One region of the Streptomyces sp. NBC_01166 genome, then DNA from elsewhere that is predicted to be linked to it. Evidence: riboswitches for the same ligand, from Rfam matches in the RefSeq annotation. Region 1 holds a riboswitch; each other region holds the start of a gene.
The links. Region 1 has a riboswitch for thiamine pyrophosphate ahead of thiC (phosphomethylpyrimidine synthase ThiC). Riboswitches for the same ligand answer to the same signal wherever they lie in the genome.

Region 1 (9,869 bases):
GACGAAGATCATCCGCGTCCGGTCGGTGACCGCGTCGGCCATCGCGTCGAGATCGTGCACCTCACCGTCGGTCAGCGGCACCTTGACCGACGTCGCGCCGCTGACCTGCGTGATGATCGGGTAGGCCTCGAACGAGCGCCAGGCGTAGATGACCTCGTCCCCCGGCCCCGAAGTGGCCTGGAGCAGCTGCTGAGCGACACCGACCGAGCCCGTGCCGGTGGCCAGGTGGGAGACCGGCACACCGAATCTGTCGGCCAGCTCGTTCATCAGGCCGGTGCAGGCCATGTCCGGATACCTGTTGAAGTCCGCGGCCGCGGCGAGCACCGACTCCATCACACCGGGCAACGGGGGGTACGGGTTCTCGTTGGAGGACAGCTTGAAGGCAACCGGCCCCTCCGCGGACGCCGGCTTGCCCGGTACATACGCAGGGACGCCGTCCAGCTCGGCGCGCAGCTTCGGGCTCGTCTCGCTCACCGCAGGTCCTCCTCGACCGTCCGTACACATCAATACTGCTCACCTTATGAGGATTGGGCACCTGTGCGAACGGCCAGGCTCCGAAATCGCCCTCCCGGACGGGAATCGCCTGCCTTGCGCCGCTCCGGCCGGCGCCGGGAGGGGGGAGCGCCGCACATTACGCCGCGCGCCGGTCGCTCACTCCGTGGCGCGCATCCCTCGAACAGGTGAGTTGAGACCTCTTCGAGACATGGACCATTCAGCAGGTTCCTGCGCACCGATGCATGACACATCGATACGGAAGGCGCCAACGCCCTTGCTTTGCAAGGCATTTACGCCTTAATGATCATGCAGTAACGTGCCTGTCAACGTGGGCATATGCGACCGGCCTGACCGGGCTCCGGAGCCCTACTATCGGCTCGCCATGACAGCAGCAGGGAAGCACCAGGTGAGCCGGACAGAGACGCCCCGGCGCAGCGGCCGGCAAGGACGGGCGGGGATCCGGGATGTAGCCGCGGCGGCCGGCGTCTCCATCACGACCGTGTCCGACGCTCTCAACGGCAAGGGCAGGCTCCCGGATGCCACCCGCCGCCATGTCCGCGAGGTCGCCGAACGGCTGGGCTACCGCCCGTCAGCGGCTGCCCGAACCCTCCGTACCGGCAAGTCGGGGCTCATCGGCCTGACCGTGACCACGTACGGGGATGAACCTTTCACCTTCACCGAATTCGCGTACTTCGCGGAGATGGCGAGAGCCGCCACATCGGCCGCGCTCGCCCGTGGCTACGCCCTCGTGATCCTCCCCGCCACCTCCCGACACGACGTGTGGTCGAACGTCGCGCTCGACGGCACGGTCGTCATCGACCCCTCCGACCAGGACCCGGTGGTCACCGAACTCGTGCGCCAAGGGCTTCCCGTCGTCTCCGACGGCCGCCCGGCAGGCACGCTCCCGGTCACCGCCTGGGTCGACAACGACCACCGGGCGGCCGTCCTCGACCTCCTGGACCACCTCGCGGCCGCGGGAGCCCGCCGCATCGGACTGCTGACCGGCACCACCACCGACACGTACACCCGGCTCTCCACCACTGCCTATCTGCACTGGTGCGAGCGGGTCGGCCAGGATCCGGTCTACGAGTCCTACCCGGCCCACGACCCCTGCGCCGGCGCCGTCGCCGCGGACCGCCTCCTCGCCCGCCCCGACCGCCCCGACGCCGTCTACGGGCTCTTCGACCCCAACGGCACCGATCTGCTGGCCGCCGCGCGCCGCTACGGCCTGCGGGTCCCTGAGGACCTCCTGCTGGTCTGCTGCAGCGAATCCACGGTGTACGCGTCCACCGAGCCCCCCATCACCACGCTCTCGCTGAAGCCCCGCAGGATCGGCACGGCCGTCGTCCAGCTCCTCATCGACGCCATCGAAGGGGTCGAGCACGACGGCCCGGTGGAGCAGGTGATACCGACGGAGCTCATCGTCCGGACGTCCTCGCAACGACGTCCGCCGCGCACCACCGTCAGCCCTCCGCGATCACCTGCCGGGGACTGAACGGATTAATCCGGACCAAACGGCCGATGAACCGGATGCTCGCACGGATTCAACACCCCTGGTGCGTCACAGAGCACGATCCGCATTCCTATGATGGGCGCACGACACCGCGGACCACCTCTACCAGGCAGGGCCCGTCAGGTGTACGGAGGCGCGACGGTGGTGGAGGGGTCGATGACTCAGGGGGCCGGTCAGGAACCCGTGGTGCGGACAGCGACGTTGCGTGACTTCCGCGTACCGCCGTATGCGCAGGTGCCCATGCCCGCGCCCTTGCCGCACCCCGGCAACGCAATGGTGGGCGACGAACCGCCGGAGGGGTACACCCCCACCGAGCGCGATCTTCCCGTGATCAACCGTGGCGACACCGTCCAGGTGGAGACCGTGCCGGAGGCCCGGCCCGCCGCCGACTCCGGCCGCGGTCCGCTGTACGTGGTCGGGGACGTCCATGGCTACCTGGACGAGCTTTTGGCCGCCCTGCGTGAGCAGGGCCTCGTCGACGCCGACGGCCGGTGGGCGGCGGGCCACGCCAGGCTCTGGTTCCTCGGCGACTTCACCGACCGCGGTCCGGACGGCATCGGCGTCATCGATCTCGTCATGCGCCTCTCCGCGGAGGCCGCGGCCGCCGGCGGGTACTGCAAGGCGCTCATGGGCAACCACGAACTGCTGCTGCTCGGTGCGAAGAGGTTCGGCGACACCCCGGTGAACTCCGGAGCCGGAACGGCGACCTTCCAGGCCGCCTGGCTGCTCAACGGCGGCCAGAAGACGGACATGGAACGGCTCCAGGACGTCCACCTCCAGTGGATGTCCCGGCTCGACGCGGTGGTCGAGGAGGACGGGCATCTGCTGATGCACTCCGACACGACCGCCTACCTCGACTACGGATCCACCATCGAGGACGTCAACGACACGGTGCACGCCATTCTCACGCGGAACGACGCCGATGAGTGCTGGGACCTCTTCCGCAAACTCACCAAGCGGTTCGCCTTCCGCGACGAGGGCGGCGCCCAGGCCGTTCGCGAACTGATGTCGACGTACGGCGGGCAGCGCGTCGTCCATGGCCACAGCCCCATTCCGTATCTCCTCGGAGAGGTCGGAACGGAGGAGGGCGAGGAAGTGGCACGGCCCGTGGTGAACGGCCCGCACGTCTACGCGGAAGGGCTCGCCATCGCCATGGACGGCGGGGTGACCATGGCCGGAAAGCTGTTGGTCGTCCAACTTCCCCTGCATGACTGACGGTCGTCGGGGAAGACGCATGACGACCCGACACCGTCAGCCACTGGGCCAATTTCCGGAAACACCCTGTCACCCCGTGCCGTAGGCGCTCTACCATCGGCGTACCAGTCGCAGGCTCTCCTCCGTTTCCGCCCGATCGCCCGGCCCTTACGGTCGGTCAGGCCCTACGGAGCATCGGGGGATGCACATGAAAAGCGCTCCGCACCTGCTGGCCGAGGACCGCCCCGAGTACGAGCGGATCCTTGCCGACGCGCTGCGTCATGCTCACGAACGGCCGGATCTGGACGGAATCGGCGACCGTCTCAACCCGGAACAGCTGCGGACGATGGCGCTCAACGCCACGCCCCTGATCACCGCGGCGGCGGCCACCGAGTACGACCACTACGTGAAGGTCCGCGGCGAGCTGCGCGGGCCCGGGGACCCGGACGCCCAGGCGTCCGTCCTCAGCCCCGCCACGGAAGAGGCCGACCCCACGGGCGCCGGCACCCTCGCGGTGATCGCCGTGCTGGCACCGGTCCTCGCGGGTGCGGCCGCGCTCATATTCCTGGCCGTCGGCTACCCGCTGAAGGCGCTCAGTCCCGCCCCGGCCTTCGCCGGAACCATGGTCGCCGCCGGGTGGTTCTTCGCCGCCGTCGCAGCCGCGGCCATCCTCGTCGCCGCGGTGGGTCTCCTCGTCACCGCCCTGCGCAACGGCGCCACCGCGCTGCCGGCCGTGGACGAGGAGGAGGAACTGCCCGAGGACGTGGCGCGTGCCCGGGAGGCATGGCGCCACGCACTGCTGGAACGCGGAATCCTCCCCTTCCTCCGGGACGCGCTGGCCGATCCGACCGCGGGGCCCGCCTCGCGCACACCGCACCGCTCGGCCAACCGGATCCCGAAGATCGGCTACAGCAGGCCGGACTTCTCCGGACCGGAGGACGGCCCCTCGGCCGGTCCGCGCCCCACCTTCACCAGCCCCGACTTCACCAGCCCCGACTACGGCGGCCCGGAGCACCAGCCGGAGTGATCCGGCGGGACCCGGCACGGCAGAGGCCGGAACGGCGTGCTGCCGTTCCGGCCTCTGCAGGCATCACACCCGGTGAGGAGCTCAGATCCCCTGCGGGGCGAGCTTCGGGTTCGGGCCGTACTCGTTCACCTCGCGCACACCCTCGAGGCACATGAAGACGAGCAGGATGATGCCGCCGACGAGCGGGACGAACGAGATCAGGATCCACCAGCCGGAGCGGCCGGTGTCGTGCAGGCGGCGCACGACGACGGCTATCGTCGGGATGATCACGGCCAGCAGGTAGATGATGTAAGGAATCTGCGAGTCGATGGCCAGGCCGAGCAGGCTCAGGACGACCGCGATGATGAAGTTGAAGAGTACGAACATCCAGTACTCCTTGCGGCGCGCACGCCCGCCGAAGCCCGCGTAGTTCTTGAGTACAGCCAGGTACCAGTTCACTGTGCTTCCCTCCCCTGGCGCCCCCGTTCGGGGCGCACACCAATTTCGGCCAAGCACAGCGGAAGGTAAAGCACAGATAAGGAAACGGTCAACACCGTTCGGGCTGCCGCGGAAACTTACATCGACCTGCAGCACGGCTGTGTCCATACTGACGCCGAAAGTTCCTCGGGGGTGCGACAGGACGGTGCCGAACGGCCTGAACCAGCCATTGTGGGCACTCTTCATGCTCTATCGCCGCAATCTGACGATCAGACGAACGCCCCCTCTTGTCCGGCCCTACGCCGCCCATCGATCCGGTCCGGGAAAATCCGATGGCCCGTCGGCTGGGCCACGTGACAGCCTTCGGGGTCATGGATGCGGACATCTGGAACACCCAGGTAGCGCAGAGCTACGACGAGTCCTCCGCCCACATGTACACGCCCGAAGTCCTGGGCCCCACGGTCGACTTCCTCGAACGCCGTGCGGGCCGCAGCGCCGCGCTGGAGTTCGCCGTGGGAACCGGACGGGTCGCACTTCCGCTGAGTGCTCGGGGTGTCGGCGTGGCGGGAATCGAGAAGTCCGGACCGATGGCACGGGAGCTCGGCAGGAAGCGCGGTGGCAGCGACATCGCCGTGACCGCCGGAGACATGACCACCGCCCGGGCTCCGGGCACTTTCAGCCTGGTCTACGTCGTCTACAACGCCCTCACCTGCCTGCTCTCCCAGAGCGAGCAGGTCGCGTGCTTCCGCAACGCCGCCGAGCATCTGGAGCCGGGCGGCCGCTTCGTGGCCGAGGTGTTCATCCCCGAACTGCAGCGTCTGCCACCGGGCGAGACCGCCCGCCCGATTCACGTCGGCGAGCGGCACGTCGGCTTCGACACGTACGACCTGGTGAAGCAGCAGGTGGTCTCGCACCACTACTCGATCGCCGACGGCCGGGTCTCCACGTTCCTCTCGCCCCACCGCTACGTCTGGCCCGCCGAACTCGATCTGATGGCGGAGCTCGCGGGCCTGGAGCCGTCCGAGCGGTGGGCCGACTGGACCGAGGCGCCGTTCACGGCGTCCAGCAGGTCGCACGTCTCCGTGTGGAGGAAGCCGCCCACGGTGTGAGAACCGGACGGCCGGCAGCGGCTGTGCGCCACCGGACCGTGGCAGGGGCTCGTCGGGCCCCCGCCACGGTCAGCGGGTCAGTCCGCCAGCGGCAGGTACACGCGGTTGCCGCTCGCTGCGAACTCCCTGGACTTCTCCGCCATCCCCGCCTCGATCGCGGCCTGTTCGTCGCCGTGCTCCCGCCGGATGTCGTGGGAGATCTTCATCGAGCAGAACTTGGGCCCGCACATCGAGCAGAAGTGGGCCGTCTTCGCGGGCTCGGCCGGCAGCGTCTCGTCGTGGAACTCCCGCGCGGTGTCGGGGTCGAGCGCCAGGTTGAACTGGTCCTCCCAGCGGAACTCGAACCGGGCGTCCGACAGGGCGTCGTCCCACTCCTGCGCCCCGGGGTGCCCCTTGGCCAGGTCCGCCGCATGAGCGGCGATCTTGTACGTGATGACACCGGTCTTCACGTCGTCACGGTTCGGCAGCCCCAGGTGCTCCTTGGGCGTGACGTAACAGAGCATCGCCGTCCCCCACCAGGCGATCATCGCCGCGCCGATGCCCGAGGTGATGTGGTCGTACGCCGGTGCGACGTCCGTGGTGAGGGGGCCCAGCGTGTAGAAGGGCGCCTCCTCGCAGATCTCCTGCTGGAGGTCGATGTTCTCCTTGATCTTGTGCATGGGGACGTGCCCCGGGCCCTCGATCATGGTCTGTACGCCGAACCGCTTGGCGACGGTGTTGAGCTCGCCGAGCGTCCGGAGTTCGGCGAACTGGGCCTCGTCATTGGCGTCGGCGATGGAGCCGGGACGCAGTCCGTCACCGAGCGAGTACGTCACGTCGTACGCCGCGAGGATCTCGCAGAGCTCCTCGAAGTGCTCGTACAGGAACGACTCCTTGTGGTGTGCCAGGCACCATGCGGCCATGATGGAACCGCCGCGCGAGACGATCCCGGTCTTGCGGCGGGCCGTCAACGGAACGTACGGCAGCCGCACCCCGGCGTGCACCGTCATGTAGTCGACGCCCTGCTCAGCCTGCTCGATGACGGTGTCCTTGTAGATCTCCCACGTCAGCTCCTCGGCCCGGCCGTCGACCTTCTCGAGTGCCTGATAGAGGGGGACGGTGCCGATCGGCACGGGGGAGTTGCGCAGGACCCACTCGCGGGTGGTGTGGATGTTGCGGCCGGTGGAGAGGTCCATGACCGTGTCGGCGCCCCACTTGGTGGCCCAGGTCATCTTGTCCACCTCCTCCTCGATCGAGGAGGTGACCGCGGAGTTGCCGATGTTGGCGTTGACCTTCACCAGGAAGCGCTTGCCGATGATCATCGGTTCGATCTCCGGGTGGTTGACGTTGGCCGGCAGGACCGCCCGGCCCGCCGCGATCTCCTCGCGCACCACCTCGGGTCCGACGTTCTCCCGGATCGCGACGTACTCCATCTCCGGGGTGATCTCGCCCCGGCGGGCGTACGCGAGCTGCGTGACGGGCCGGCCGTCGCGGCTGCGGCGGGGCTGGCGCGGGCGGCCCGGGAAGACCGCGTCCAGGTTGCGCAGACCGCCCCTCGGCGCGGTGTGCTTCAGTCCGTCGTCCTCGGGACGCGCGGGCCGTCCCGCATACTCCTCGGTGTCTCCCCGGGCGATGATCCAGTTCTCCCGGAGAGGGGCCAGCCCCCGGCGTACGTCGGTGTCGGTGGTGGGGTCGGTGTACGGCCCGGACGTGTCGTACAGCGTCACGTCCTTGCCGTTGGTGAGGTGCACCTGACGGACCGGCACCCGGAGATCCGGGCGTGAGCCCTGGACGTAACCCTTGTGCCAGCCGATGGACTTCCTGGCCTCGTCGCCCTCACCGTTCTGGGCGTTCTGCTTCGAGGCAGGCGTGCGTGCGTCCGCTGTGGTCATGAGACCTACTCCCTACGCCGGCATTACCCGGTAACAGGTTCGGCGGTCGGCGCAGCGTGTCCCGTACGGATATACGGAGGTCAGCGCCCTCTCAGCCCGGTGCTCCGAGCTCCCGCGTGTACAAATGTGCCTCCACGCTAACCTCCGTTCTGGCGTGCTGGCCAGAGGGCCTCCCCGGTTCTTGGGATGATCGCCGGGTGACGTCCCCCGGAAGCGCCCCCGAACCCCACGGCCCCGCATCAGGCAGCACACAGAATCATGCGCACGGCCACACCCACAGCCACGGGCCCGCCGCACCTGTGTCCAAGCATCTGCGCAAGGTCATCGCGGCCGTGCTGATCCCCTTCGCCACTGCGGTCCTGGTCGGCCTCGTTGCCTTCTGGCCCGGCGGAGCACCCGCCCATGAGCGCACGGGAGTCGGCTTCGACCGCCAGACCCAGGACGGGAAGGTCACCCAGGTCGTGTCGGTCGACTGCGCGGACGTCAACGCCTCACAGGTACCGCCGACCGGAGACACCTCCACCGCGTCGGGACGCGAAGCCGTCAACGAGCAGTCGGGGGAGTGCAAGAAGGCCACGGTCGAGGTGACCACCGGCAAGGACGAGGGCCGTACGTTCGTCGAGGTCGTCCAGCCCGACGCACCCCGGCAACTGCGCGAGGGCCAGGGCGTGGTCGTCGCGTACGCACCCGACGCGCCCCGGGACCTGCAGTACTCGGTGACCGACGTGGACCGCTCGTTCCCGATGGCGCTGCTCGCGGGGATCTTCGCCCTCGTGGTGGTCGCGGTGGGCAGGCTGCGCGGTCTGATGGCCCTGGTCGCTCTCGCGGTCTCCTTCGCCGTGCTGACCCTGTTCATCCTTCCGGCGATCCTGCAGGGATCGAACCCCCTGGTCGTCGCGGTGATCGGGGCCAGCGCCATCATGCTGATCGCCCTCTACACCTGCCACGGACTGACGGCCCGCACCTCCGTGGCCGTCATCGGAACACTCATCTCGCTGCTGCTGATCGGGCTGCTCGGCTCGCTCTTCATCGGCTGGGCCAGCCTGTCCGGGAACACGGATGACAACACCGGCCTGATCCATGGGCTGTACCCGGGCATCGACATGAGCGGCCTGCTGCTCGCCGGTGTGATCATCGGCTCGCTCGGTGTGCTCGACGACGTGACTGTGACCCAGACGTCGGCGGTCTGGGAGCTGCACCAGGCGGACCCGACGATGGGCGTGCGCCGGCTCTACCGGGCGGGTATCCGGATCGGGCGCGACCACATCGCCTCGGTCGTCAACACGCTCGTACTCGCATACGCGGGCGCGGCGCTTCCCCTGCTGCTGCTGTTCTCGATCGCACAGAGCAGCGTGGGCACGGTGGCCAACAGTGAGCTCGTCGCCGAGGAGATCGTCCGCACGCTGATCGGATCGATCGGCCTGGTCGCCTCGGTGCCGGTGACGACGGTGCTCGCGGCCCTGGTGGTCTCCGCGGACCGCACGGGGCTCGGCGCGGAAGCCGGAGCTCCTGCACCCGCACGGACCGGGAGGGGACGACGCCGCAAGGCGTGAGCCGGGACACGGGACGCATGGACCCGGGCCACCGGTGCTCGGTGATCAGCCGGATCTTCCTTCTTCAGCCGGCGTTCTGTTCCTTGGCGAGGATGCGGCCCAGCGCCTCTTCCAGATTGCCGTCGAAGTCACCCAGCGTGTGCTCCTGCCCCAACGGCACCAGCTTGTCCGTCCGGTCGAGAAATGCCACAAGAGGTGCCGTGCCGGCTCTGAAGAGCGCACGGTCCGCGCCGACCTGAAGGCGGATGTGTACATCCGACAGCCCTTCGGGCTCGGTCGGGCCGATGTGCACATCGCCGTCACCACTGGGGCTGTTGAGGCCGTCGAGCAGCAGCTCACGGCCGAATGCCCAGGTGACGGGGGCGTCACCTGGCAGGTGGAAGGTCATCCGGATCGCATACGGATCACTGACCTCGTACCGGAGCTCCACCGGAATACGGAAGGAGAGCTCCTCGGAGACGAGGAAGCTCATCATGACCTCTGCTTGAACCGACTCGCGCATCGTTCAACCCCGCAGTAGATGAAACTGGCCAGGAATGATCCCCCATGGCCCTATTGACGCCATCGTGGTGCACGCGATAGCAGATCACAAGGAGTGATTTTTCAGATACTGATAGAGAACACGAACGAGCGCAAGAGAGTGGTCACTTCGCAGCGTAGTTGTTCGACTGCGGGGAGCAACCGTTCCTC
Region 2 (9,869 bases), 1.7 Mb from region 1:
CGAAGGCCAACCCCGACGCGGTGAAGTTCGACGCCCTGGAGTACGGCGAGGTGATCGCCCGGGACCTCAAGGTCGCCGACGCCACCGCCATCACTCTCTGCCGTGACAACCAGCTCCCGATCCTTGTCTTCGAGCTGACCACGGAGGGCAATATCGCCCGCGCGGTGAAGGGTGAGAAGATCGGCACGCTGGTGAGCGACCGGAGCACCCGGGCCTGACGGCCCAGAAGATGGACAACGGCCTGCCGGTCGGACACCGTGCAGGTGAGGACGCGACGCAGGATCCGCAGGACCCGACGATGCCGGGTCCGCTCAAGACACGCAGGAGCACGTGGTGATCGAAGAAATCCTCCTCGAGGCCGAGGAGAAGATGGAGAAGGCCGTCGTGGTCGCGAAAGAGGACTTCGCCGCGATCCGGACCGGCCGTGCGCACCCGGCGATGTTCAACAAGATCGTCGCCGACTACTACGGCGCGCTGACCCCGATCAACCAGCTCGCCTCGTTCTCGGTTCCCGAACCGCGGATGGCCGTGGTGACCCCGTTCGACAAGACCGCGCTGCGCAACATCGAGCAGGCGATCCGCGACTCCGACCTCGGCGTCAACCCGAGCAACGACGGCAACATCATCCGCGTGACGTTCCCCGAGCTCACGCAGGACCGCCGCAAGGAGTACATCAAGGTCGCCAAGACCAAGGCCGAGGACTCCAAGATCTCGATCCGCTCCATCCGCCGCAAGGCCAAGGAGTCGCTCGACAAGCTCGTCAAGGACAAGGAGTCCGGCGAGGACGAGGTCCGCCGCGCGGAGAAGGAGCTCGACGACACCACCGCGAAGTACGTCGCGCAGGTGGACGAGCTGCTCAAGCACAAGGAAGCCGAGCTGCTCGAAGTCTGATGAACGACTCTTCCTGGGGCGCCCCGCAGGGAGCCGGCTACCGGAGCGCGCCCGAGATGGGGGGCGCTCCGGCGGGTCCTGCATACGATGTGCACGGCGCCCAGCAGACTCGGCCCATGCCCATCGTGCCGGACGTTCCCGACGCAGGTAGAGACGCTGACGACCGCGACGACCGGAACGGGGACGCCGCGCGCGTCAGCGGCCCCCTGTTCCGTGACGAGAAGCCGCAGGAGCCCATGTCCACCCCGCTGCCGTCCCCGCCGCCGCCCAAGAAGCGCGCGGGGCGTGATCTGCGTGCAGCCATAGGTGTCGGTGTCGGTCTCGGTGCCCTCGTCATCGGCTCCCTGTTCATCGTCAAGGCAATCTTCGTCGGCGTGGTCGTGCTGGCGGTCGTGGTCGGCCTCTGGGAGCTCACGTCCCGCCTCAAGGAGCGCAAGGGCATCAACGCCCCGCTCGTGCCGCTCGCCGTCGGCGGCGCCGCGATGGTGGTCGCCGGTTATGTGCGGGAGGCGGAGGGCGCCTGGGTCGCGATGGCGCTCACCGCCCTCGCGGTGCTCGTGTGGCGGATGACGGAGCCCCCCGAGGGGTACCTCAAGGACGTCACCGCGGGCGTCTTCGCCGTGTTCTACGTGCCGTTCCTGGCGACGTTCGTCGCGATGATGCTCACCGCGGACGACGGTGCCTGGCGTGTGCTGACCTTCCTCCTGCTGACCGTGGTCAGCGACACCGGCGCGTACGCCGTCGGCTGGCGCTTCGGCACGCACAAGCTGGCACCCCGCATCAGCCCCGGGAAGACCCGCGAGGGCCTGTTCGGCGCGGTCGCCTTCGCGATGGTGGCCGGCGCCCTGTGCATGGAGTTCCTGATCGACGGCGGGAGCTGGTGGCAGGGCCTGCTGATGGGCCTGGCCGTCGCCGCCAGCGCCACGCTGGGGGACCTCGGCGAGTCGATGATCAAGCGGGACCTGGGGATCAAGGACATGGGCACGCTGCTGCCCGGCCACGGCGGCATCATGGACCGGCTCGACTCGCTGCTGCCGAGCGCCCCGGTCGTATGGCTGCTGCTGGTGCTGTTCGTCGGATCCGGCTGAGCGGAGCACCGACTTCCTGCGTCGCTCTTCGACGGGGCCCGCCGTCCACCGGACGGCGGGCCCCGTCCGCGTGTGCTCAGCGACGTCGGGGAAGCTTCCAGCCGTTCCTGCGGAGCCGTACGAGAAGAAACACCGCGAACAGGACCCACACCGCCAGGAACGCCCATTTGAACCACGGGGGACCCTGCCAGCGCCCGGCGAGTTCGGCTGCGACCAACACGTGAGAGGTCATGGGCGTCGTGTGCCCGCATTCCGTGCGGGACACCCGTGTGCGCGGTGAGCGGCTCCCGTACCACCACCGCGGTGGTCAGGCTCCCGCAGCCGGGCCGCTGACGGGGCCGGACCGAGGCGCGCGCACTCCGGCAGGGCGGATCCCTGGCCGGTGCGGTCCGGGTGACCGTTCAGGTGCCGGCGGTGGACCGGGCCGGGCGGGGTATCCGAGGGGTGACAGAGGGTGTCCCGTCGCCCCGGGGAGGACATGCCGTGCGTGTGTTGAAGCTCTGGCTCGACCGTAGTCTCGCCGCGCAAGCGGTGCTGATCTTCGTCCTCGGAGTGGGGGTGAACGCCCTGTTCCGCCGGGACGGGCACCTCGGCTGGTGGGTGATCCAGACAGCGGTCTTCACCGCCGTCGCCATCGGTATCGTGGCCGCCCAGCGCCGCAGGACCGGCCGTGCGGCCGGCGTGGACCCCCGCGGGATCGCCGAGCTCAACCGCCAGATACGGCACCGTGAGGTGCCGAGCGACCCCGAGAAGCGGGCGACCATGCAGAAACTGGTCGCCGAGCAGCTGGGCAGGATGGAGCGGGGCGGCCGGTGGCTTCCGTACTGGCTGGCCTTCATGGGCCTGATCGCGGCCGGCATGCTCGTGCTCGGAGTCGTCACCGGCTCGCTGACCGTCCCGCTGATCTTCGTCGCCGGGGTGGTGGTGTTCTGCTCCTGGGTCTTCTGGATGCGCCGCCGTGCCCTGGAGCACCACCGCCACATGCGGTCCGCCCTGCAGGACCACGGCTGACGCCGGCCGTGCCGGCCCCGGCGTACCGCACGGTTCTCCGGCGGCCATGAGTACCTCGGCGTGTCTGCGACACTGGATGAACCATGCCTAAGCCCGGAGAACTCACTTTCGTCGCGCCCCGTGGAGCCAAGCGGCCGCCGCGGCACCTCGCCGACCTCACCCCCGACGAGCGCAAGGAAGCAGTCGCCGCGACCGGCGAGAAGCCCTTCCGTGCCAAGCAGCTGTCGCAGCACTACTTCACGCGGTACGCGCACGACCCGGTGGAGTGGACCAACATCCCGGCCGCGTCGCGGGAGAAGCTCGCCGAGGCGATGTTCCCCGACCTGATGTCGGTGATGCGCCACATCAGCTGCGACGACGACACCACCCGCAAGACGCTCTGGAAGCTGCACGACGGCACGCTCGTCGAGTCCGTCCTCATGCGCTACCCGGACCGGGTGACCATGTGCATCTCGTCACAGGCCGGCTGCGGGATGAACTGTCCGTTCTGCGCCACCGGGCAGGCGGGGCTCGACCGTAATCTGTCGACCGCCGAGATCGTGCACCAGATCGTGGACGGCATGCGGGCCCTGCGCGACGGGGAGGTCCCGGGCGGGCCCGCGCGACTGTCCAACATCGTCTTCATGGGCATGGGCGAGCCGCTGGCCAACTACAAGCGCGTGGTCGGGGCGATCCGCCGGCTGACCGACCCGGAGCCGGACGGCCTCGGGCTTTCGCAGCGCGGGATCACCGTGTCCACGGTGGGTCTGGTGCCGGCGATGCTCCGCTTCGCCGACGAGGGCTTCAAGTGCCGCCTCGCCGTTTCGCTGCACGCTCCGGACGACGAACTGCGCGACACCCTCGTCCCCGTGAACACCCGCTGGAAGGTCGCTGAGGTCCTGGACGCCGCGTGGGAGTACGCGGAGAAGTCGGGCCGCCGCATCTCCATCGAGTACGCGCTCATCCGCGACATCAACGACCAGGCCTGGCGGGGCGACCGGCTGGGCCGGCTGCTCAAGGGCAAGCGGGTGCACGTCAACCTCATCCCGCTCAACCCGACGCCGGGGTCCAAGTGGACCGCATCGCGGCCCGAGGACGAGAAGGCTTTCGTCGAGGCGATCGCCGCCCACGGGGTCCCGGTCACCGTCCGGGACACCCGCGGCCAGGAGATCGACGGCGCCTGCGGGCAGCTGGCGGCGTCCGAGCGCTGAGGCGGTCCCGCATACGGGCAGGATCCGGCCGGTCCGGCGTGATCCGGCCGGTGTAGCCTGGCCGGGAAATCAACTTCATATTCCGACAGGGGAGCGCCACAGCGCTGAGAGTGCGGCACCGAGGACAGGTCGGCCGCAGACCCTCTGAACCTCGCCCGGGTCATTCCGGGTAGGAAGTTCGGACCTTACTCAAGCTGTTGCGCCCTGCCCGCTCGCCGAGCGGGCAGGGCCGCGTCTCTTCCTGGTCACCTCCAGGAGGACATCACCATGAACACCACGACGAAGTACGCGGCGACCGCGCTCGCCGCCGCGCTCGGAGTCACCGCGCTCGCGGGCTGCGGGGGCTCCGACGACAAGTCTTCCGGTGACACGGGAGCCGGTTCGAAGACCGTCACCCTCGTCAGTCACGACTCGTTCAACGCCTCGGACGCCGTCCTGAAGGCGTTCACGAAGCAGACCGGCTACAAGGTCAAGGTGCTGAAGAGCGGGGACGCCGGGGCAGCGCTCAACCAGGAGATCCTGACCAAGGGCTCCCCGCGCGGCGACGTGTTCTTCGGCGCCGACAACACCCTCCTCTCCCGCGCTCTGGACAACGGCCTGTTCACGCCGTACGAGGCGAAGGGCCTGGACCGCGTCGCGGCCGACGCCCAGCTCGACGCGGACAAGCACCGGGTCACGCCCATCGACACCGGCGACATCTGCGTCAACTACGACAAGAAGTACTTCGCCGACAAGAAGCTCGACCCGCCGAACTCCTTCGACGACCTGCTGAAGCCCGCGTACAAGAACCTCCTCGTCACCGAGAACGCCGCGACCTCGTCGCCCGGCCTCGGCTTCCTCCTCGGCACCGTCGCCAGCCAGGGCGAGGCCGGTTACCAGGACTACTGGAAGAAGCTGAAGAGCAACGGCGTCAAGGTCGTCGACGGCTGGGAGCAGGCCTACAACGAGGAGTTCTCCGGCTCCGCGGGCGGTAAGAAGGCCAACGCCGACAGGCCCCTCGTCGTCTCGTACGCCTCCAGCCCGCCCGTCGAGGTGCTGTACGCCGATCCGCAGCCCAGCGAGGCCCCGACCGGTGTCGCCACCGGCACCTGCTTCCGCCAGATCGAGTTCGCCGGACTGCTGGACGGCGCGAAGAACGAGGCAGGCGGCAAGGCACTCCTGGACTTCCTGATCAGCAAGCAGTTCCAGGAGGACATGCCGCTGAACATGTTCGTGAACCCGGTGGTGAAGGACGCGAAGCTGCCGGAGCTCTTCACGAAGTTCGGGGCCACCGTCGACAAGCCGGCGACCGTCGCCCCGGAGAAGATCGCCAAGAACCGTGAGCAGTGGGTCCAGTCGTGGTCCTCGCTCGTCGTGAAGTAGTCGCGCGGTCCCCGTGGAGGGGGAACGCGGTGCGGCTCGGTCTCATGGCCGTGCCCGGCGCGTTCTTCGCGCTGTTCTTCGCCTACCCGGTCGTCGCCATCGTCGGCCGGGGCCTGAAGACGGACGGAGACTGGCAGTTCGGCCGGATCGGTACGGTGCTGAGCCGGCCGGACATCCTCGACGTCCTCTGGTTCACCACCTGGCAGGCCCTCGCCTCGACCGCGCTCACCCTGCTGATCGCACTGCCCGGCGCCTATGTCTTCGCCCGCTTCGACTTCCCCGGGAAGCAGCTGTTGCGTGCCGTCGTGACCGTGCCGTTCGTCCTGCCCACCGTCGTCGTGGGCACGGCGTTCCTGGCGCTGCTGGGGCGTGGCGGGTTCCTCGACGAACTCTGGGGGGTCCGCCTCGACACGACCGTGTGGGCGATCCTGCTCGCCCATGTGTTCTTCAACTACGCGGTCGTCGTACGGACCGTCGGCGGCCTGTGGTCCCAGCTCGACCCCCGGCAGGAGGAGGCCGCCCGGGTGCTCGGGGCCGGCCGCCTGGCCGCCTGGCGGCGTGTGACCCTGCCCGCGCTCGCCCCGGCCGTGGCCGCGGCGGCTCTGATGGTCTTCCTCTTCACCTTCACCTCCTTCGGTGTCGTCCAGATCCTCGGCGGTCCGGCCTACTCCACGCTGGAGGTCGAGATCTACCGGCAGACCGCCCAGCTGCTCGACCTGCCGACGGCCGCCGTACTGACCCTGGTGCAGTTCGCCGCTGTCGGAGGGATCCTCGCCGTCCACGCGTGGACCGTACGGCGCCGGGAGACCGCGCTGAAGCTCGTGGACCCGGCCCAGACCTCCCGCCGCCCGCACGGCGCAGGGCAGTGGGCGCTGCTCGGCGGGGTACTGCTGACCGTCCTGCTGCTGATCGTGGTGCCGCTCGGTGTACTGGTGGAACGCTCCCTGGACACCTCGGGCGGCTACGGCTTCGGCTTCTACCGCGCGCTGCAGTCGGCCGACGCGAGCGGCTCCACCTTCCTGGTCCCGCCGCTCGACGCCATCGGGAACTCCCTGCGTTACGCACTCGTCGCGACCCTGATCGCCCTGGTGATCGGGGGTCTCGCCGCGTCGGCCCTCACCCTCCCCCACGCTCGGCTTCGCTCGAGCGGGCGGTACCCCCACGCCGGACCGCTGGTGCGTGGCTTCGACGCCCTGCTGATGCTGCCGCTCGGAGTGTCCGCCGTCACCGTCGGCTTCGGCTTCCTGATCACGCTCGACAAGCCGCCGCTGGATCTGCGCACGTCCTGGATCCTCGTGCCGCTCGCCCAGGCGCTGGTGGGCGTCCCCTTCGTCGTACGGACCATGCTGCCCGTCCTGCGCGCGGTGGACGACCGGCTGAGGGAGGCCGCGGCGGTGCTCGGCGCGTCGCCGCTGCGGGCCTGGCGGGAGGTCGACCTGCCGCTGGTGCGGCGGGCGGTGCTGGTGGCCGCCGGCTTCGCCTTCGCCGTGTCGCTCGGTGAGTTCGGCGCGACCGTGTTCATCGCGCGCCCCGACAACCCCACCCTGCCGGTCGCCGTCGCCAGGCTGCTGGGGCGCTCGGGTGAGCTCAACTACGGGCAGGCGATGGCCCTCAGCACGATTCTGATGCTGGTCTGCGCGGTGTCGCTGCTCCTGCTCGAACGTATCCGTACCGACCGATCCGGGGAGTTCTAGAGATGCTGACAGTGGAGTCGGCCACGGTCCGGTTCGGGAGGAGGACCGCGCTGGACGCGGTGGACCTGGAGGTCGCGGACCACGAGATCGTCTGTGTGCTGGGCCCGAGCGGCAGCGGCAAGTCGACGCTGCTGCGGGCCGTGGCCGGGCTGCAGCCTCTGGACGGCGGGCGGGTTTTCCTGGACGGCGCGGACCAGGCACGGCTGCCGGTACACCGCCGCGGGCTCGGCCTGATGTTCCAGGACCACCAGCTCTTCCCGCACCGGGATGTCGGCGCCAACGTCGCCTTCGGACTGTGCATGCACGGCGTCCCCCGCCCGGAGCGCGACCGCAGGGCCGGTGAACTCCTGGACATGGTCGGTCTGCCCGGGGCCGGGCGGCGGGCCGTCGCCGCCCTCTCCGGCGGGGAACAACAGCGGGTGGCACTCGCCCGGGCCCTGGCGCCCCGCCCGAAACTGCTGATGCTGGACGAACCGCTGGGCCAGCTGGACCGGAGCCTGCGCGAACGGCTCGTCGTCGAACTGCGCACCCTCTTCGGCCGGCTGGGCACGACGGTGCTCGCCGTTACCCACGACCAGGGCGAGGCCTTCGCGCTCGCCGACCGGGTCGTGGTCATGCGGGACGGCCGGATCGCCCAGGCGGGCACCCCGCTGGAGGTCTGGCAGCAGCCCGCGTCGGCGTTCGTCGCCCGCTTCCTCGGTTTCGACAATCTGGTGGACGCCACGGTCACGGGTACGGCCGCCGACACCGTCTGGGGCAAGGTCCCGGTGCCCGAGGACTCGCCGCAGGGCGAGTGCGAGCTGCTCGTGCGGCCGGGCGGCGTCCGGATCGGCGGCCCCAAGGAAGGCCTGCGCTGCACGGTGGGCGTACGCACCTTCCGCGGCCACCACGTCACCGTCATCCTGCGTCCCGACGACGGGCCGCCCCTGGAGGCGGAGTGCGCTCTGCGGGACACCCCCGAGGAGGGGGCCACCGTGGGCGTGACCTTCGACCCGGCGGAGACGGTGGTCCTTCCCCCGGAGGCGTAGGGCGAACCGGGCCGGTGCTCACGCCCTCCAGCGCCCTCCGGTGCCGGCAGCGCACGGCCAGGAGGCCCGGCCGGTAGTCGATCTCGACCACCGTGTGCGCCCGAGGGCGTGGCGGCGGTTCGCGCCGGCGTCTTCGCGATGCCCGGCCGCACCCGACGCGCCGTACGACCGGCTGGCGGCGCTTCTCGGGGCGTGATCCCCTGGACACGGGAACCGTCCGGAAGGAGCAGGGGCCATGAAGCGGTCAGCCCGCGAGGGCATCGACATCACCCGCGTCGTCGCGGCTCCCCGCGACCGTGTATTCGAAGCCTGGACGGACCCCGAGGACTTCGCCGCCTGGTACGGCGGCGACGCGGACGTGCCGCTCGACCGGGTGTCGATGGATGTCACGCCCGGCGGTGAGTGGAGCCTGGTCATCGTGGTGCCCGGGGCGGAGATGCCCTTCCACGGCGTCTACCAGGAGGTGTCCGCCCCCGAGCGGCTCGTGTTCACGCTCAAGGACAGGAGCGCACCCGACGGCATCGAGGGCGAGACCGTCACGGTCACCTTCACGGAGAAGAGCCGGAAGTCCACCGAGATGGTCTTCCAGCAGCGAGGCGGCCATCTCACCCACGAGCAGTACGCGGCGGCCGAGGACGGCTGGGAGGCGTTCTTCGACGCCCTCGACGCCCGGCTCGCCGCCGGCTGAGCCCGTCGGAGCGGGGTCAGCCCGTCAGCCGGGCGAGCGCCCCGGCCGCCTCCTCCACCGTGTCGACCAGCGCGATACGGGACTCCATCGGCCGGTCAGCCGCGAGCGCGCTCAGCAGCTGCCAGGCGGGCAGCTTCTCCGTCCAGTGCGCGCGGTCGACCAGGACCATCGGCGTGGGCGCGGAACGCGACTCGTAGTAGTTCGGCGTCGCGTTGTCGAAGATCTCCTGAACCGTGCCGGCGGCCCCCGGCAGGAAGATCACACCTGCGGTCGAGCGGGCCAGCAGCCCGTCCTCGCGCACCGCGTTCGCGAAGTACTTGGCGATGTGGTCCGCGAAGGCGTTCGGCGGTTCGTGGCCGTAGAACCACGTGGGGACCGCGACCGAGGACCCCCCGTCGGGCCAGCGCTCCCGTACGGCGAAGGCCGCCATGGCCCAGTCGGTGACCGACGGGCTGAACGACGGTGCCGAGGCCAGGAGTTCGCAGGCCTTGAGCAGCATCGCGTCGGAGTGCGGAGCCGCGTACGCCCCGAGGTTGGCTGCCTCCATGGCGCCCGGACCGCCGCCCGTCGCCACGGTCAGACCGCTGCGGGCCAGCTCCCTGCCGAGCCGCGCGGCGCCTCGGTACTCCTGCGAACCGCGGGCCATGGCGTGGCCGCCCATCACGCCCACCACCCGGGCCCCGACGAGGTGTTCGTCCAGCGCGTCGGAGACAGCGTCGTCGTGGAGCGCCCGCAGCATCGAGGCGAAGACGTCGCCGTTCGTCCTGGTCAGCTGGAACCAGCCGTACGCCCGTGCGTCGGGGGTGGCGGCGTAGCCGCCCTCCGACAGGCCCTCGTACAGGGCGTCGGGGGTGTAGAGCAGTCCGCGGTACGGGTCGAAGGGGAGGCCGGGCACCGGCGGGAACACGAAGGCCCCG
Region 3 (9,869 bases), 2.0 Mb from region 1:
TCGGATCGGGCAGGAGGGTCCGCTCGTCGGCCACGACCTCCAGCTTGATCCAGTCGGTGCCCAGCGCCTCCCTGGCCAGCCTGGCGGTCAGCACGGCCTCACCCGCGGTGAAACAGCCCGCGGTGTTCGGCAGTACCTGGATGGAGAGGCGTTCCAGGACGGAGAGCACCGAGCCCTGCACGGTCGGGTCGAGCCGGCGCATCGCCACGGTGGTCAGCTCGGTGCCGGAAGCGATCAGGGAGCGTTCCAGCACGTCGAGGCTGGGCGCCCCGCCCGTCCCCATGATCAGCCGGGACGAGAACGCGGTGGAACCGAGCGTGAAGAGGTCGTCGGACATGGTCAGCCTCCCTGGACCGCGGTGAGGACCTCGACGCGGTCGCCGTCGGCGAGCGTGGTGGCGGACCACTGACCGCGGGGGACGACGGCCTCGTTCACCGCGGCGGCGACCCCGGAGGGCGCTGTGGTCAGCGCCGCGACCAATGTGTCCAGCGCGGTGCCGGCGGGCACGGTACGGCCTTCCCCGTTGACGGACACGGAAACGGGCTCGGAAACGGGCCCGGGGTCGGAGACCGGGACGGACTCGGAAACGGGCACGGAACCGGCCTCGGGCTCGGAACCCGGGACGGCGGCGGGCACGGGCTGTGTCATACGGGCTGCTCCTGCGGCGCGGGGGCGGTTTCTTCGGGGGAGGAGGCCGGTGAACTCTCCGGGGAGACGCCGGCGAACCGGCGCGGCGCGAAGGGACGGCCCAGCTCGGGCAGCTCGCCGGTGGTCAGCACATGGGCCATCACATCGCCGGTGACAGGGGTCAGCAACACCCCGTTGCGGTGGTGCCCGGTGGCGAGATGCAGTCCGGGCAGTGCCGTGGGCCCCAGCAGCGGCGCGTTGTCCGGCGAGGCGGGCCGCAGACCGGCCCGGGTCTCGGTCAGCGGCAGCTCCGTGATGCCCGGCATCAGCTCATGGGCGTCCCGCAACAGCTCGTACACCCCGCCCGCGGTGACCGTGGTGTCCCAGCCCATCTCCTCCGTGGTCGCGCCGACCACCAGCTCACCGTTGGCACGGGGGACCAGATAGACCTGGCTGCCGCGCACGACCGCCCGCACCGTCCGGCTGAGGAAGGGGGCGTAGGCGGGAGGCACGGTCAGCCGCAGCACCTGGCCCTTGACCGGGCGTACCGGCGGCAGGACCGCCTCGGGAACGCCCTGCAGCCGGCCGCTGAGGCTGCCGCCGGCGAGTACCACCTGGCCGGCCGCGAGCTCGGTGCCGTCCGCCAGGACCGCTCCCGTCGCGCGGCCGCCCGTGACGGAGAGCCGCTGGACCCAGGCACGGCGGAAGACCACTCCCGCCCGCTCGCACGCGGTGACCAGGGCCGAGGCCAGCCGCCTGGGATCCACCTGGTGGTCGCCGTCGACGCGCAGCCCGCCGCGCACGCCGGGGGCGAGCATCGGTTCCAGACGGCGGCACTCGCGGCCGCTCAGCCACTCGGACTCCAGTCCCGAACGCTGCTGCAGGGCGTGCAGCTCCCGCAGATGTGCCCGGTCGTCCGAGTCCAGCGCGACGGACAGGGTGCCGCAGGCGCGGAAGCCGGTCTCCTGCCCGCTCGCCTCCTCCAGCTCGGCCACGAACGCCGGATAGCGTGCGGCGGAAGCCACGTTGAGGCCGAGCAGCGTCTGCTCGCCGTAGTGGAGTTCGGTGACGGCGGCGAGCATCCCGGCCGCGACCTGGGCGGCGCCGCCGCCCGGCGCGGGATCGGCCAGCGTGGTGCGCAGGCCGTGCTGGGCCGACCGCCAGGCGGTCACCAGCCCGATGATGCCGCCTCCGACGACCAGGACGTCGGAACTGTCTGCGGAGATACGCATGGGCGTCCAGCCCCTCCCTTCGCCGGCATGACCCGGATCAGGTTCGTACGGTCGGAGGCCGGTCAGCCTCCCTCTCAGCCCGGTACGCCCGGACTCCCGCGAGTGCCTTACGGTGGCCAGCCTAGACCCCACCCCTCGCAGCGGGTAAGGGACCGGTACCCGTGGCCCGTTCGCCCGGCGGACCCGTGCTCCCGCCGGACGCCGGCCAGGTCCCACGAGCCCGGCGTGATCCGGACGGGAGGCCCTAGGGTGGACAGGTGAGCGAGCAGACACAGGACCCGGCAGCGGGACAGCGGCCGAGCGGAGTCGTGATCGTGGGCGCCGGCATGGCCGGAGTGCAGACGGCCGTGGCCCTGCGCGAACAGGGCTTCACCGGCCCGGTCACCCTGATCGGCGCCGAACCCCACCAGCCGTACGACAGGCCGCCCCTGTCCAAGGCGGTCCTGCTCGGCAAGGCGGAGGACTCCGCCTTCGACGTCGACTTCGAGGCCCTGGACATCACTCTGCGCCTGGGTCTCGACGTGGCCGGACTGCGTGCCGTGGCGCACGAGCTGGACACCCCGGAGGGGCCCGTCGCCTACGACGTCCTGGTCCTCGCCACCGGGGCGGAACCCGTCGCACTGCCCGGTTCCGAAGGCGTGCCGGGCGTCCATCTGCTGCGCACCCTCGACGACGCGGCACGGCTGCGGCCCGTCCTGGAGCGGCAGCACGACGTGGTCGTCGTCGGCGCGGGCTGGATCGGCGCCGAGTTCGCCACGGCGGCCCGCGCGGCCGGGTGCGCGGTCACCGTCGTGGAGGCCGCCGGCCGCCCCCTCGCGGGAACGATGCCCGCCGAGGTCGCCGAGCCGATGGCCGCCTGGTACGCCGAGAGCGGAGCCGAGCTCCTCACCGGCGCCCGGGTCGCACGCGTCGAACAGGGCGCCGTCCACCTCACGGACGGCCGGGTGATCCCCGCCGGGGCGGTGGTCGTCGGCATCGGCGCCAGGCCCGCCACCGCGTGGCTCGCGGGCTCGGGCATCGCCCTCGGCCCCGACGGCTCGGTCACCGCGGACAGCTCGCTCCGCACGTCGCTGCCCGATGTCTACGCCGTCGGCGACTGCGCCTCCTTCCCGTCCGCCCGCTACGGGGAGCGGCTGCTGGTCCACCACTGGGACAACGCCCTCCAGGGGCCGAGGACGGTCGCCGCCGCCCTCGCGGACGGTGCGGTCAGGACGTACGACCCGGTGCCCTACTTCTGGTCCGAGCAGTTCGGCCGCTTCGTGCAGTACGCCGGCCATCACGCGGGTGCCGACACGCTGCTGTGGCGGGGCGACCCGGGTGACCCGTCCTGGACGGTCTGCTGGCTGCGGCAGGGGGTCCTGGTCGCCGTGCTCGCCGTCAGCAGGCCCCGCGACCTGGCGCAGGGGCGCAAGCTCGTCGAGGCGGGGGCGCGGATCGACCCGGAGCGGGCCGCCGACTCCTCCGTCCCGCTGAAATCGGCGGTGCTCCGGGGGTAGGCACGGCCTCGTACGCCCGGCCCGGCTACCGACTGTCGGTCCGGGATGGCACGCTTGTCCCTGTGACCGAGATTGACGCAAAGATCGATGCTCTCGTCCCCGCATGGCTCCACCTTCCCGACATCGCGGAAATGCTCGATGTCGAGGTGACGCGCGTACGGCAGCTGGTCAAGGAAGGCCAGCTGATCGCCGTACGACGTGGTGAGAACCGGGCGCTCCAGGTGCCTGCCGCCTTCATCGACGGCGACAAGGTGGTCAAGGGTCTCGTAGGGACCCTGACGCTCCTGAGGGACGACGGCTACAACGACGAAGAGATGCTGGACTGGCTCTTCACCCCCGACCCGACCCTGCCCGGCACGCCCGCGCAGGCCCTGAGCGAGAATCGCGGTACGGAGGTGAAGCGCCGGGCCCAGGCGCTCGCCGTCTGACCGGAGGACCGTGAGCGGGGTGCGGGCCGTGGAACATCACGGCCCGCACTCCGCCGTAACCGGGCCTGCCGGCACGGCGATCCATCGACATACGGTGAGTTGTCGCCGCCTCAGTGATCCAACGACGTACCGACGGGGGAATTCTTCATGTCCACGCCTCGCGACCAGCTTTCCGACGCCCGGCTCTATCTGTGCACGGACGCCCGCAAGCGGCAGGGAGACCTCCCCGAGTTCCTCGACGCCGTGCTGGCCGGCGGCGTGGACATCGTGCAGCTGCGGGACAAGGGCATGGAGGCGGCCGAGGAGCTCGAACACCTCGCGGTGTTCGCCGACGCCTGCAAGCGCCACGGGGCGCTCCTCGCGGTGAACGACCGGGCCGATGTCGCCCACGCCATCGGCTCCGACGTGCTCCACCTCGGCCAGGGCGATCTGCCGGTGCCTGCCGCCCGCGACGTCATCGGTGACGAGGTGGTGATCGGGCGCTCCACCCACGCCGAGGCCGAGGTCGACGCCGCCGTCGCCGAGGCCGGCGTCGACTACTTCTGCACGGGCCCCTGCTGGCCCACCCCTACCAAGCCCGGCCGGCACGCCCCGGGCCTCGGCCTGGTCCGCCATGCCGCCTCGCTCGGCACGACGCGGCCGTGGTTCGCCATCGGCGGGATCGACGCCGGCAATCTGGACGAGGTGCTGGACGCCGGCGCCCGTCGCGTCGTCGTCGTGCGGGCGATCACCGAGGCGGCGGACCCGGCCGAGGCGGCAGCATCGCTCGCCCGACGCATCCGGGCACACGCCAACTGAACCCGGCGGCCCCGCACCCGGTCGGAGCGGCTGTCCGAAGGGTGGACAAAACCCACCTCATTCCGGGCAATTCGCTCGCCCTGGTTGGGGTACCGCCAGGCCCTGGTTAACCTCCCAGTATGGCTCTTGGTACACCTTCCACCCGGACAGATCACGCGCGCACCGTGCGTGAGCTGCTCGCGACCGGCGAGACGTCGTTCTCGTTCGAGTTCTGGGCGCCCAAGACGGAGAAGGGCGAACGGAACCTCTGGAACGCCCTGCGCCGGGTCGAGGCGGTGGGACCGAGCTTCGTCTCCGTGACGTACGGGGCCGGCGGTTCGACCCGCGCCGGGACGGTCCGGGCGACCCAGCAGATCGCCGCGGACTCCACGCTCACGCCCGTCGCACACCTCACCGCCGTCGACCACTCCGTGGCCGAGCTGCGCAACATGGTCGGGCAGTACGCCGACGCCGGTATCCGCAACATCCTCGCGGTGCGCGGAGACCCGCCCGGCGACCCGATGGGTGAGTGGATCGAGCACCCGCAGGGCGTGCGGTACGCGGCGGATCTCGTCCGGCTGATCAAGGAAGCCGGTGATTTCTGCGTCGGCGTCGCGGCCTTTCCCGAGATGCACCCGCGATCCGCCGACTGGGACACCGACATCAGTCATTTCGTGGACAAGTGCCGCGCCGGTGCCGACTACGCGATCACCCAGATGTTCTTCCACCCGGAGAGTTATCTGCAGATGCGTGACCGCGTGGTCGCCGCGGGTTGCGACACCCCGGTCATCCCTGAGGTGATGCCGCTCACCAGCGTCAGACAACTGGAGAGATTCGCGCAGCTCAGCAACGCGTCCCTGCCTTCCTCGCTGAAAGAGCGCATCCTCGCCGCGAAGGACGACCCTGCGGCTGTACGCTCCATTGGCATCGAGTTCGCCACGGAGTTCTGCGCGAAACTGCTCTCCGAGGGTGTCCCGGGGCTGCACTTCATCACGCTCAACAACTCGACGGCGACACTCGAGATCTACGAGAATCTCGGACTGCACAAGCAGTCCTGACCGGCCGTACCCGCCACCAACCGGGGCGGTGGCCGTAGGAGGGGGCGGGCGTGGGCTGGACGGTCCTCTACATCGCATTCGGCATAGTGGCGTTGTGGCTGCTGGGTGAGGTGCTCCTGCAGTACAAGGCACGCCTGCGCTGGCGGCTGCTCGCCTTCGCCGGCTTCCTCGGTGTCGTCCTCGGTGTCCTGATCCCCTCCGTGTTCGTGATCGTTCTCGGGGCGATCGCCTTCGCGACGGGCCAGACGTACGTGACGCTCTCCTTCAGGCGCGGCTTCTCGACGGGATGGGCCATCGGCGGCAGCCCGGGCGAGAGCCGCCGCCGGCGCGGGGCAGGCGGCACGGGAGCCCAGAAGCCCACCCTCGAGGTCTCCGGCCTTGAGTACGAGGGGGACGACCAGCAGACGGAGGCAGCCCCCGCCGCGGTCTACGCGCCGGAGCCGCTGCCGGACGACACCGGTCAGTACGGCATCTACACCGACCCCGCCCCCGCCGGCCGCGACGGCCAGGACCAGCACGGCGAACCGCAGCCCCAGTACGCCGGCTACGACCCGTACAACGGCTACGGCCAGCCGGCCGGCCAGGACCTCTACGGCGGGCAGGGCGGCTACGGGGGCCAGGAAACCCACCAGGACCAGGGCACCTACGCGGGCCAGTACGACTACGGGGCGGACCAGGCGGGCTACGCCGCCTACTCCGACCCCTACATCGGCACGGGCACCACCACGGGCACCGGGCAGTACGCGGCGTACGACGGCTACGGCAGCGGCTACGACCCCTCCTACGGCGACGGGCAGCAGCCCGCGGACCCGTACGCCGGGCAGTACACCGATACCCCGCCGGGTGGCGTCTGGGTCCCGCAGCAGCGCGAGAGCGACCAGTACCCCCCGCTGCCGCCGGAGGCACCCGTCCAGCCCGCTCCGTACGGCAACGGGAACGACACCGGCCAGAACGAGCAGTACCGCTACTGACCCGCGCACCGGCCGCCGGCGCGCGGCGGCCGGTCCGGAGAAGGGCCGGCCGCGGGCTCACTGCGAGCCGCGGAACCCGTCACCCTCCACTACGAGACCGGCCACCAGGGCGCCCGACATCCCGGCATGGGCCGGCCCGCCCCCCGGATGCGACCAGCCGCCCGCCAGATACAGGCCCGGCAGCGGGGTGCGGTTCCCCGAGTGCAGATACGAGCCGCCCGCCCCGGCCAGGGCCGGAGCCGGCACCGAACCGCCTTCGGCTCCCGTGTCGGCCGCCGTCTCGGCGGGCGTGCGCACCTCGGCGTGGATCATCCGCTCGCGGAGACCCGGAACGGCCTCGGCGGCCCGGCCGATCACCGCGTCCGCGAACTGTTCGCGCAGCGAGGCGTCCGTCCAGTCGACCGGACCGTGCGGCGCCACCGTCACCATCAGGGTCACCGCCTCGTGCTCCTCGTCGGGGCGGGTGGCCGGGTCGTCGGGGCGCAGCACCGTCACCGTGGGCCGCTCCGCCGTCCGGCCGCCGAAGACCGCCTCCTGCTCCGCCCCCGGGTCCGCGGCGTGCACCACGGTCCGGTGCACGGCGCCGGGCTCCCGGGCGCCGCGCAGCGACAGCAGCACGACGAAGCGTCCCGGTGCCGGAGCCCCGGGCTCCCTGGTGGGCCACCCCTCCCGGACCGGCAGGAGACCGGGTGCCGGCTGCGCGCCGAGGACCACATGGTCGGCCTCCACGCCTGTGCCGTCGGCCAGCTCGACCCCTGCCGCCCGCCCGTCCTTCTCGGACACACGGACCGCCTCGGCGCCGAAGACGAACTCCACCTTGCGGGCCAGGCACCGCTCGTACACCGCGTCGGCCAGCGCGCGCATCCCCCCGGCGACGTACCAGGTGCCGAACGTCTCCTCCATGTACGGCAGGAGGGCCGCTGCGGCCGGGGCGCGGCGGGGGTCGAGGCCGTACGACAGGGCGTAACCGTCGAGCAGGGCCGCCAGGCGGGGGTCCGCCAGCTCCCAGGCGCCCACCTCCGCCACCGTCCGCGCCTCCCGGGCGGCGCGCAACAGCCTGCGCCGGCGCACCGCGGGGTAGGGGTCGCGGCCCAGGGGCCGCGGGTCCTCGGGCAGCGGTTCCTCCAGCAGCGGCCTGCGCGACCGGTCCCAGGCGGTCCCGGCCCGGCCGAGGAAGTCCCCCCAGCGGGCCCCGGCCCCCTCACCGAGCGCACGGTCCAGCGCGCCGACCACTCCCGCCCGCGAGGCGTTGGGCAGGGTCACCGTCGTGCCGTCCGCGAAGAGATGGCGGCTCGCCGGGTCGACCTGGGTGAGCGTGACGCACTGCTCCAGGCTCTCCTTGCCCGTCTTCACGAACAGGTCGCGGTAGACCGCGGGGAGATGCAGCAGCCCGGGGCCGGTGTCGAAGACGAAACCGTCACGCGTGTACCTGCCGAGCGAGCCGCCGTAGGTCTCCGACCGCTCGTACACCGTCACCCGGTGGCCTGCCACGGAGAGCCGGGCAGCCGCCGCCATCGCGCCGGTCCCGGCGCCGATCACCGCAATTCGTGCCATGTCAGTGACCCTAAGGGGTGCCACCGACAGCTCATTCGTGAGGCCAGTGCCTGCCCGCCCCGGCCAGACGTCCCTCCTCGCGGCGCTGGGCCCTGCGGCGCAGGAACCGGCGGATCCTGGAGGCAAGGAAGACCAGTGTCAGCAGGCCGAGCAGGAGCAGGACGCCGGCGACGACGGCCGCCGCCACCGGGTTGAAGACCGCGAAGGTGATGATCCCGGCGACGCCGAGATCCTCCACGACGCTGACCCCGATGTTGCTGAAGGGTTCGGGCGAGGTGTTGACCGCCATCCTGGTGCCGGCCTTCACCAGGTGGCTCATCAGCGCGGTGGAGCCGCCCACGGCTCCCGCCGCGAGCTCCGGCAGCGAGCCGCTCTCACCGGCCAGCAGGGCGGCGACGACCGCGCCCGCCACGGGCCGGATCACCGTGTGCGCCGTGTCCCAGGCCGAGTCCACGTACGGGATCTTGTCGGCCACCGCCTCGCACAGGAACAGCACACCGGCGGTCACGAGCACATCGGTGCGCTGAAGGGATTCGGGCACCTCGTCCGTGAGACCGGTCGCGCCGAAGATGCCGAAGAGGAGGACCACGGCGTAGGCGTTGATCCCGCTCGCCCAGCCACTCGTGAACACCAGGGGGAGTACGGACACGGACGCGATCGTAACCAGTCGGAGGGAGGCCCGGTGGGCCTTGGGGCACAGGCCTGAGTATCTCTACCTAGTGCGGGAGATGAGTAGGGATGCGGATGGGCTCCCACCTGCGCGGACGGAAGAGTGGGGACCACGGAAGGGGCGTGGCGCCAGGACCGCCGGCACGGGGCGGCGGAACGGCGCGGCACCCCGGACGCAACGGGGGCGCACGACGCGGAGCTCCGGGACCACGGGGGACAGCACGGGGGTCACGGGGGAGGGCTTCGCGGCGGAACGGGACGCCGGTCCGGCGGAATTCGGGGGGATCGAATTCCACCGGACCGGCGTCTTCTCTGTGCGCGGGCCGCCTCAGCGCCCGCTGACCCGGCCGTGCAGCAGCAGCGACAACGCGGAGTGCACGTCGTCGAGCGTCCGCTCGGGCTGGAACGCCTGCCAGTCGAGAGCCGCCACCAGGACCATCCCGACCAGTGCGGCGGCCGTCAGCTGGATGTCGATCTCCTCGCTGAGCTCGCCGCCCGCGACGCCTTCGCGGAGCACCTCCTCGACGACGGCCACGGCCTCCTGGCGCACCACCAGGAGGGTCGACTGCCAGGCACGGTTGGTGCGCCAGAGCTCGGCGACGTACAGCTGGGTGAAGGCCGGGTAGCGGTCGATGAAGACCAGACCGGCCCTGATCATCGCGTCCAGCGCCTCCACACGGGTGCCGCCTCCCGCCTCCGCCGAGTCGGCGGCCGAACGCAGCGACTGGGTGAGCAGGCCGACGCCGTGCCGCAGCAGCTCCTCGAACAGCTCGCTCTTGCTCTTGAAGTTGTAGTAGACCGTGCCCTTGGCCACCCCGGCGCGTTCGGCGATCTCGTCGACCGTCGTCGCGGAGAACCCTTTTTCCGCGATGAGGGTCACCGCCGCCTCGTAGAGCTTCTGCCGGGTGACCTGTCGGCGCGTGGTGCCACTGCTGTCCATGCCCTTGATTCTCACAGGTCCCGGCACGGTCACAGACTCAGCTCCGGGTGCAGCCGGTCCAGGGTCCACACCTGCTTGCGGCGGGCGGACAGGGCGGTCAGCGCCAGAGCGCCCGCG

Region 2: linked by a shared signal. The riboswitch ahead of OG379_RS27845 (thiamine ABC transporter substrate binding subunit) and the one ahead of thiC (phosphomethylpyrimidine synthase ThiC) in region 1 are both predicted to bind thiamine pyrophosphate.
Region 3: linked by a shared signal. The riboswitch ahead of thiO (glycine oxidase ThiO) and the one ahead of thiC (phosphomethylpyrimidine synthase ThiC) in region 1 are both predicted to bind thiamine pyrophosphate.

Annotation. Positions count from the first base shown of each region.
Region 1 covers NZ_CP108613.1:4,348,083-4,357,951, reverse strand. Annotated here, with positions in the region: gene hisC (histidinol-phosphate transaminase) at 1-474, opposite strand, end outside; gene OG379_RS19970 (LacI family DNA-binding transcriptional regulator) at 878-1,990, shown strand; gene OG379_RS19965 (metallophosphoesterase) at 2,165-3,223, shown strand; gene OG379_RS19960 (hypothetical protein) at 3,405-4,229, shown strand; gene OG379_RS19955 (DUF805 domain-containing protein) at 4,311-4,667, opposite strand; gene OG379_RS19950 (methyltransferase domain-containing protein) at 5,018-5,755, shown strand; gene thiC (phosphomethylpyrimidine synthase ThiC) at 5,833-7,626, opposite strand; TPP riboswitch at 7,619-7,752, opposite strand; gene OG379_RS19940 (YibE/F family protein) at 7,824-9,179, shown strand; gene OG379_RS19935 (SsgA family sporulation/cell division regulator) at 9,244-9,681, opposite strand; gene OG379_RS19930 (IclR family transcriptional regulator) at 9,783-9,869, opposite strand, start outside.
Region 2 covers NZ_CP108613.1:6,012,220-6,022,088, forward strand. Annotated here, with positions in the region: gene pyrH (UMP kinase) at 1-218, shown strand, start outside; gene frr (ribosome recycling factor) at 334-891, shown strand; gene OG379_RS27825 (phosphatidate cytidylyltransferase) at 891-1,979, shown strand; gene OG379_RS27830 (hypothetical protein) at 2,056-2,211, opposite strand; gene OG379_RS27835 (hypothetical protein) at 2,463-2,990, shown strand; gene rlmN (23S rRNA (adenine(2503)-C(2))-methyltransferase RlmN) at 3,074-4,180, shown strand; TPP riboswitch at 4,258-4,374, shown strand; gene OG379_RS27845 (thiamine ABC transporter substrate binding subunit) at 4,448-5,542, shown strand; gene OG379_RS27850 (ABC transporter permease) at 5,587-7,236, shown strand; gene OG379_RS27855 (ABC transporter ATP-binding protein) at 7,239-8,264, shown strand; gene OG379_RS27860 (SRPBCC domain-containing protein) at 8,500-8,952, shown strand; gene OG379_RS27865 (LOG family protein) at 8,969-9,869, opposite strand, start outside.
Region 3 covers NZ_CP108613.1:2,341,648-2,351,516, reverse strand. Annotated here, with positions in the region: gene OG379_RS10830 (thiazole synthase) at 1-337, opposite strand, end outside; gene thiS (sulfur carrier protein ThiS) at 340-594, opposite strand; gene thiO (glycine oxidase ThiO) at 645-1,859, opposite strand; TPP riboswitch at 1,857-1,969, opposite strand; gene OG379_RS10815 (NAD(P)/FAD-dependent oxidoreductase) at 2,117-3,355, shown strand; gene OG379_RS10810 (Rv2175c family DNA-binding protein) at 3,418-3,783, shown strand; gene thiE (thiamine phosphate synthase) at 3,931-4,581, shown strand; gene metF (methylenetetrahydrofolate reductase [NAD(P)H]) at 4,701-5,618, shown strand; gene OG379_RS10795 (hypothetical protein) at 5,669-6,589, shown strand; gene OG379_RS10790 (phytoene desaturase family protein) at 6,647-8,143, opposite strand; gene OG379_RS10785 (DUF4126 domain-containing protein) at 8,175-8,792, opposite strand; gene OG379_RS10780 (TetR/AcrR family transcriptional regulator) at 9,141-9,752, opposite strand; gene OG379_RS10775 (YhgE/Pip family protein) at 9,782-9,869, opposite strand, start outside.